Regions from separate parts of the Bacillus sp. 41-22 genome, predicted to be linked through region 1. Evidence: a T-box and tRNA genes for the amino acid it is inferred to sense, from the RefSeq annotation. Region 1 holds a T-box; the other holds one or more tRNA genes.

Region 1 (3,389 bases):
GACAGCCGTTTTTTGAAAAGTTATGGGAAATGGAAAATGAGCAGAAGGTAAATTAAAAAAACCGCCAATTGGCGGTTTTTTTAATTTGTTGTAACTTAGCTCCAGCGGCAAGCTCTTCGTGTCTAAGAACCTTCCGCATAAGAAGACAAAAAGCGTCTTCTATGCGAAAGAACCTTAGCCAGTCAGAGCTGAACGAGCTGCCTCCGCTTTATAAGTTACCTACGTTTTCTACTTAATCCCATTGCGTTTTCTACTTTGCGTAGTTGTTTGAATGCAACGCGGTTTGCTTTTTCTGCACCTTTGTCTAGAATTTCGTCTAGTTCTGGTGAGTTGATTAGTTCGTTATATTTGTCTTGGATTGGACGAATTGCTTCTACGACTACTTGTGCTAGGTCGCCTTTGAAGTCTCCGTATCCTTTTCCTTCGTACATTGCTTCTATTTCTTCAACTGTTTTTCCAGAGAATGAAGAGTAGATTGTTAATAAGTTAGAGATTCCAGGTTTGTTTTCTTTATCAAATTTCACGATACCTTCAGAATCAGTTACAGCACTTTTAATTTTCTTTTCAATTGTTTTTGGTTCATCAAGCATACTGATCATTGCTTTTGGATTCGGATCAGATTTACTCATTTTTTTCGTAGGTTCTGTTAATGACATAACGCGAGCTCCTACTTTTGGAATACGAATTTCAGGAACAGTGAACACTTCACGGAAGCGTTTGTTGAAACGCTCTGCTAGGTCGCGTGTTAATTCCATATGTTGTTTTTGATCATCACCAACAGGTACGATTTCAGTGTTGTAAAGTAAAATATCAGCAGCCATTAATGGTGGATACGTTAGTAATCCAGCTGGAACTGAATCTCTACCAGAAGATTTATCTTTATATTGCGTCATACGCTCTAATTCTCCAACGTAAGCAACTGATTGCATAATCCATCCTAGTTGAGCGTGTGCTGGTACTTCTGATTGTACAAATAAAGTAGCTTTTTCAGGATCGATGCCACATGCTACATAAAGTGCAGCAAGACTGCGAATGTTTTTACGAAGTTGTACGGGATCTTGAGGTACTGTAATCGCATGTTGGTTTACAATACAGAAATAACAGTCGTGTTCATTTTGAAGCTCTGTAAATTGCTTCATAGCTCCTAAATAGTTTCCAAGTGTAATTGTTCCGCTTGGCTGAATACCAGAAAAGATAACTGACATAAGTAATTCCTCCTAAAATTGAATGTGCGATGGGGAAGAGAAGGCATACAAAAAAGCCCATTCATCCCAAATTACATAGGGACGAATGGACCGCGGTACCACCCTAATTATTTCACAGCTGTGAAATCTCTCAAGATCCATAATAACGTCTGGATATAACGCCAAAGCCTACTACTTTCGGTTCGGTTTGGTGCTCAAAAGCCCATTCCATACTGTACAATTACTTGTTCACACCAGCCACAAGCTCTCTGAAATTGCCCCAATATGTACTCTTCTTTATCATCGCATACATATAAATTTATTTATTGTTAACTGAGCCCTTTTATATGAAAGGACTAAAGTTTTATAACAAAATGTTTTGCTGATTATTATATCATATGGAATAGTGTTTGCAAACTACATCAAAATAGTAAAGCTAATGAGGATCGAGAACAACCCAAGTACGATACCGGTAATACAAATCGGATACGTCCATTTGAATGAATATGTTTTATAAATACGTTCTTTCTTATCGATAGGTTCCTCTGCTTCTTCAATTAAAGAGTCAATTTTTTTATTCGTACCAAATACTCTTTGGAATGCGTAAATTGTTACGTTAAAAAATCCGTTTTGAAATATGAATAAAAAACCACCTATAAGAATAAAAAACAATGCAATATAGAATGAGATGTTGACAAAATTCAACAAAAAATGAGATGAAACGAGGAATGCGCCCACACTAGAAGCGATTATCGCAACCAAAAATAGTATACAAGTATGAAAAAAAACTTTATTCAAAATATTCCCCTCCGTCAAAATATTACTAGAATTATTATACTATAAAAGTTATAATAAGTAATATAAATAATTTTTTGAAAATTATACGCAATTGAGGTTCTAATTTCAAGATGATGGTAGCAATGTTACCGTATCCCTTTACAAAAAATTTAAAATATAAACATTTTATTAAAAATTTTAACAAAAAAACAAAAAACTATATTCACAATCGTCATATTATATGTATAATGAAAATTGTAGAAACTTGGAGATTATTCTTTCAATTCTACTTTTCTACAAGTGAGGGTACAGTAAGTGCAATTAGGGGAGGCAACACAACATGAAGAAAAAGATACCGTTAATACTTGCATCAACTTTAACGGCAAGTATGTTGCTTGGCGCGTGTAGCTACCAGAAAGAGGACGCTAAAGCAAAAGGAAAAGAAAACACTACTAGTAGTAGTAACGGAAAACAGATTCTTAATTTAACAGAGTTATCTGAAATTCCATCAATGGATGCATCGTTAGCATCAGATTCTGCATCTTCAACAGCATTAAATAATACGATGGAAGGTTTATATCGTACTGGCAAAGATCAAAAGAGAATGCCTGGGATTGCTGAAGATGTCCAAAAGCTAGATGATGGGAAGAAATACATATTTAAGTTAAGAAAAGATGCGAAATGGTCGAATGGGGAACCTGTAACAGCGAAAGACTTTGTGTATTCATGGAAAAGAGCAGTAAATCCAGATACAAAAGCGACGTATTCATACATTATGTTCGATATTAAAAATGCAGAAAAAATTCATAAAAAAGAATTACCTGCTGACCAATTAGGTGTAAAGGCGATTGATGATTATACATTAGAAGTGGAATTAGACAATCCCGTTCCTTACTTTATTGATTTAACGGTTTATCCGGTGTTCTACCCACTAAATGAGAACTTTGTGAAATCACAAGGTGATAAGTTTGGTTTAGAGGCAAATACAACATTATATAACGGGCCATTCGTTATGAGTGATTGGAAACATGAACAAAGCTTCCAATTTAAGAAGAACCCATCATATTGGGATAACAAGACGGTTAAAATCGAAGAGATAAATTTCAATATTGTGAAAAATACATCGACTGATGTAAATTTATATGAGACAAATTCGATTGATCGTGCGGCTCTAACATCGGAATTTGTTGATAAATTTAGACAAACTCCAGAGTTCCAAACACGAAAAGAAGCTGGAGTTGCCTACTTAAGATTTAATCAAAATAATAAGTATTTGAGTAATAAAAACTTAAGAAAAGCAATTTCAATGTCCTTTGACCGTGATAACATTGCAAAAGTTATTTTAAACAACGGCGCAATCGGTGCTTACGGATTTGTTGGAAAAGATTTCGCTGAAGGTCCGAATAAAAAAGACTTCCGTGCTGAAAA
Region 2 (3,389 bases), 670 kb from region 1:
TAACCTACGGGTCTTATCGACCCGGGAGACAGTGTCAGGTGGGCAGTTTGACTGGGGCGGTCGCCTCCTAAAGTGTAACGGAGGCGCCCAAAGGTTCCCTCAGAATGGTTGGAAATCATTCGTAGAGTGCAAAGGCATAAGGGAGCTTGACTGCGAGACCTACAAGTCGAGCAGGGACGAAAGTCGGGCTTAGTGATCCGGTGGTTCCGCATGGAAGGGCCATCGCTCAACGGATAAAAGCTACCCCGGGGATAACAGGCTTATCTCCCCCAAGAGTCCACATCGACGGGGAGGTTTGGCACCTCGATGTCGGCTCATCGCATCCTGGGGCTGTAGTCGGTCCCAAGGGTTGGGCTGTTCGCCCATTAAAGCGGTACGCGAGCTGGGTTCAGAACGTCGTGAGACAGTTCGGTCCCTATCCGTCGTGGGCGCAGGAAATTTGAGAGGAGCTGTCCTTAGTACGAGAGGACCGGGATGGACGCACCGCTGGTGTACCAGTTGTTCTGCCAAGGGCATAGCTGGGTAGCTATGTGCGGAAGGGATAAGTGCTGAAAGCATCTAAGCATGAAGCCCCCCTCAAGATGAGATTTCCCATAGCGTAAGCTAGTAAGATCCCTGAAAGATGATCAGGTTGATAGGTTCGAGGTGGAAGCATGGTGACATGTGGAGCTGACGAATACTAATAGATCGAGGACTTAACCATATAATATGAAGCAACGTTATCTAGTTTTGAGAGAATATAAAAAACTTATTGACTTTCAGGGTGAATAAGTTATAATAATGATTGTCTCAAAAGAATAATGTCTGGTAATGATGGCAGAGAGGTCACACCCGTTCCCATACCGAACACGGAAGTTAAGCTCTCTAGCGCCGATGGTAGTTGGGACCTTGTCCCTGTGAGAGTAGGACGTTGCCAGGCAATATTATTCCGCAGTAGCTCAGCGGTAGAGCTATCGGCTGTTAACCGATCGGTCGTAGGTTCGATTCCTACCTGCGGAGCCATTGGAGAGCTGTCCGAGTTGGCCGAAGGAGCACGATTGGAAATCGTGTATACGTCACAAGCGTATCAAGGGTTCGAATCCCTTGCTCTCCGCCATAAGGAATTTATAATATTTGGCCCGTTGGTCAAGTGGTTAAGACACCGCCCTTTCACGGCGGTAACACGGGTTCGAATCCCGTACGGGTCACCACTTTTGGAGGATTAGCTCAGCTGGGAGAGCACCTGCCTTACAAGCAGGGGGTCGGCGGTTCGATCCCGTCATCCTCCACCATATAAATTATATGAATAATATTGTCGCGGGGTGGAGCAGTACGGTAGCTCGTCGGGCTCATAACCCGAAGGTCGCAGGTTCAAATCCTGTCCCCGCAACCAAACATTCTCGTAATGTGGTTGCTAACACTTATCATATAATTATATAAATAATATTATCGCGGGGTGGAGCAGTACGGTAGCTCGTCGGGCTCATAACCCGAAGGTCGCAGGTTCAAATCCTGTCCCCGCAACCAAATGGTCCCGTGGTGTAGTGGTTAACATGCCTGCCTGTCACGCAGGAGATCGCCGGTTCGACCCCGGTCGGGACCGCCATTTTAATAAGGCTCGGTAGCTCAGTCGGTAGAGCAGAGGACTGAAAATCCTCGTGTCGGCGGTTCGATTCCGTCCCGAGCCACCATTTTAATAAAATATGCCGGCTTAGCTCAATTGGTAGAGCAACTGACTTGTAATCAGTAGGTTGGGGGTTCAAGTCCTCTAGCCGGCACCATGTAAGTTTCGGAGGGGTAGCGAAGTGGCTAAACGCGGCGGACTGTAAATCCGCTCCTTCGGGTTCGGCAGTTCGAATCTGCCCCCCTCCACCATTTTACATAGGGGCATAGTTTAAAGGTAGAACTGAGGTCTCCAAAACCTCCAGTGTGGGTTCAATTCCTACTGCCCCTGCCAAATATATAAACACAACATGGCGGTTGTGGCGAAGTGGTTAACGCACCGGATTGTGGCTCCGGCATTCGTGGGTTCAATTCCCATCAGTCGCCCCATTTTTATTTTTTAAAAATTACAAATAAATTAATGGATACTTACATATAATTAAGTAAAACTTCGGTGGGCTATAGCCAAGCGGTAAGGCAACGGACTTTGACTCCGTCATGCGCTGGTTCGAATCCAGCTAGCCCAGCCATTTTTGCGGAAGTAGTTCAGTGGTAGAATACAACCTTGCCAAGGTTGGGGTCGCGGGTTCGAATCCCGTCTTCCGCTCCATTTTAACTTCATATGGCGGCATAGCCAAGTGGTAAGGCAGAGGTCTGCAAAACCTTTACCACCGGTTCAAATCCGGTTGCCGCCTTTCTTTTATGCCGATGTGGCGGAATTGGCAGACGCGCACGACTCAAAATCGTGTTCCTTCGGGAGTGTCGGTTCGACCCCGACCATCGGTATCACGAACGGCGTAACATCAAGGCTCTACACTAATTGTGTAGAGTTTTTTTGTGTTTTTTTTACACTACAAAATAAGCACTAATAGTGCGTTGGGGTAGTGTGCGGTGAGTAAGTGACGAACTTTAGATACAGTTGGAAGAAACTATGAAGTATTAAAAGGATAAAATTTCAGTAGAATATTACATATACAAGAATTTTTTCGAGCACTCTAGAGAGAATCTCTCCACCCTGGTGACATGAAGTTAAATCCGATACCACCAGTTGAAATTACCACATTATCAGCTGGTAATTTCGTAATTTCAAAAAACTTCTTTTCAAACTCTTCTCTGTTGTACTTGTACATAGTTGAGTGACACGACCATATTTGCGTTGAAGTACTCAACCAGTCCCCTAATTCCTTTAATTTAGGGAACGAATCAAATTGAATTGGACCATCCAATTTTATGAATCTCACTTGATAGATAGTTGGGGTTTAACTTCTCTCCTATTCCTTTAAAACCATGTGATTTTTTCTCATTTGAATGTGTCATAATTCTCCCTCCATCTTTTCTTCAAATTTTTTCCTATTTTAATTATACAGCAATAGAAAGTAATTAAGGAAATATTATGGGATTAGTAGAGGAATGAAAAGGAATAACTTTAGTTTGATAATGAATAGTTCATAACATACTACATAACAAATCTTTAAAAGGACATGGCAGCTTTGCCCTGTTTCTTATTGTTTAGCGAGAAATAATAAAATAAATCATCACAGTAATAAATGAAATATGATAAATTTAATCAAGGGAGAGAAATGAAAGTAAAAGGTGTCAGTTATTTAATATGATTCCATTTTGGTCCGTTTCATTTTAATTTATCATGTTTAAAGAAGCTCAAAATTTTTAAAATGCTTTAAAATAAAGGATTTTAAGGGTAGCACTCTATATAAATGTCACCTAAAAAGACCCTAACAGAAATGTTA

What was found. A T-box is a leader RNA that pairs with one kind of tRNA and senses whether it is charged. The one in region 1 lies ahead of trpS (tryptophan--tRNA ligase), so its partner is inferred to be a tRNA-Trp.
Region 2: it encodes a tRNA-Trp, which carries the amino acid that the T-box ahead of trpS (tryptophan--tRNA ligase) is inferred to sense. The anticodon was not compared.

What each region holds. Positions count from the first base shown of each region.
Region 1 covers NZ_CP084035.1:1,189,193-1,192,581, forward strand. The annotation lists gene LCF45_RS06040 (YjbA family protein) at 1-56, shown strand, start outside; gene trpS (tryptophan--tRNA ligase) at 216-1,205, opposite strand; T-box leader at 1,280-1,497, opposite strand; gene LCF45_RS06050 (DUF3899 domain-containing protein) at 1,602-1,982, opposite strand; gene LCF45_RS06055 (peptide ABC transporter substrate-binding protein) at 2,302-3,389, shown strand, end outside.
Region 2 covers NZ_CP084035.1:523,223-526,611, forward strand. The annotation lists rRNA gene LCF45_RS02665 (23S ribosomal RNA) at 1-703, shown strand, start outside; rRNA gene rrf (5S ribosomal RNA) at 804-919, shown strand; tRNA gene LCF45_RS02675 (tRNA-Asn) at 928-1,002, shown strand; tRNA gene LCF45_RS02680 (tRNA-Ser) at 1,005-1,096, shown strand; tRNA gene LCF45_RS02685 (tRNA-Glu) at 1,116-1,190, shown strand; tRNA gene LCF45_RS02690 (tRNA-Val) at 1,196-1,271, shown strand; tRNA gene LCF45_RS02695 (tRNA-Met) at 1,296-1,372, shown strand; tRNA gene LCF45_RS02700 (tRNA-Met) at 1,430-1,506, shown strand; tRNA gene LCF45_RS02705 (tRNA-Asp) at 1,510-1,585, shown strand; tRNA gene LCF45_RS02710 (tRNA-Phe) at 1,595-1,670, shown strand; tRNA gene LCF45_RS02715 (tRNA-Thr) at 1,685-1,760, shown strand; tRNA gene LCF45_RS02720 (tRNA-Tyr) at 1,771-1,854, shown strand; tRNA gene LCF45_RS02725 (tRNA-Trp) at 1,863-1,936, shown strand; tRNA gene LCF45_RS02730 (tRNA-His) at 1,956-2,031, shown strand; tRNA gene LCF45_RS02735 (tRNA-Gln) at 2,097-2,171, shown strand; tRNA gene LCF45_RS02740 (tRNA-Gly) at 2,177-2,251, shown strand; tRNA gene LCF45_RS02745 (tRNA-Cys) at 2,266-2,336, shown strand; tRNA gene LCF45_RS02750 (tRNA-Leu) at 2,346-2,427, shown strand; partial or broken gene LCF45_RS02755 (DUF3884 family protein) at 2,637-2,958, opposite strand.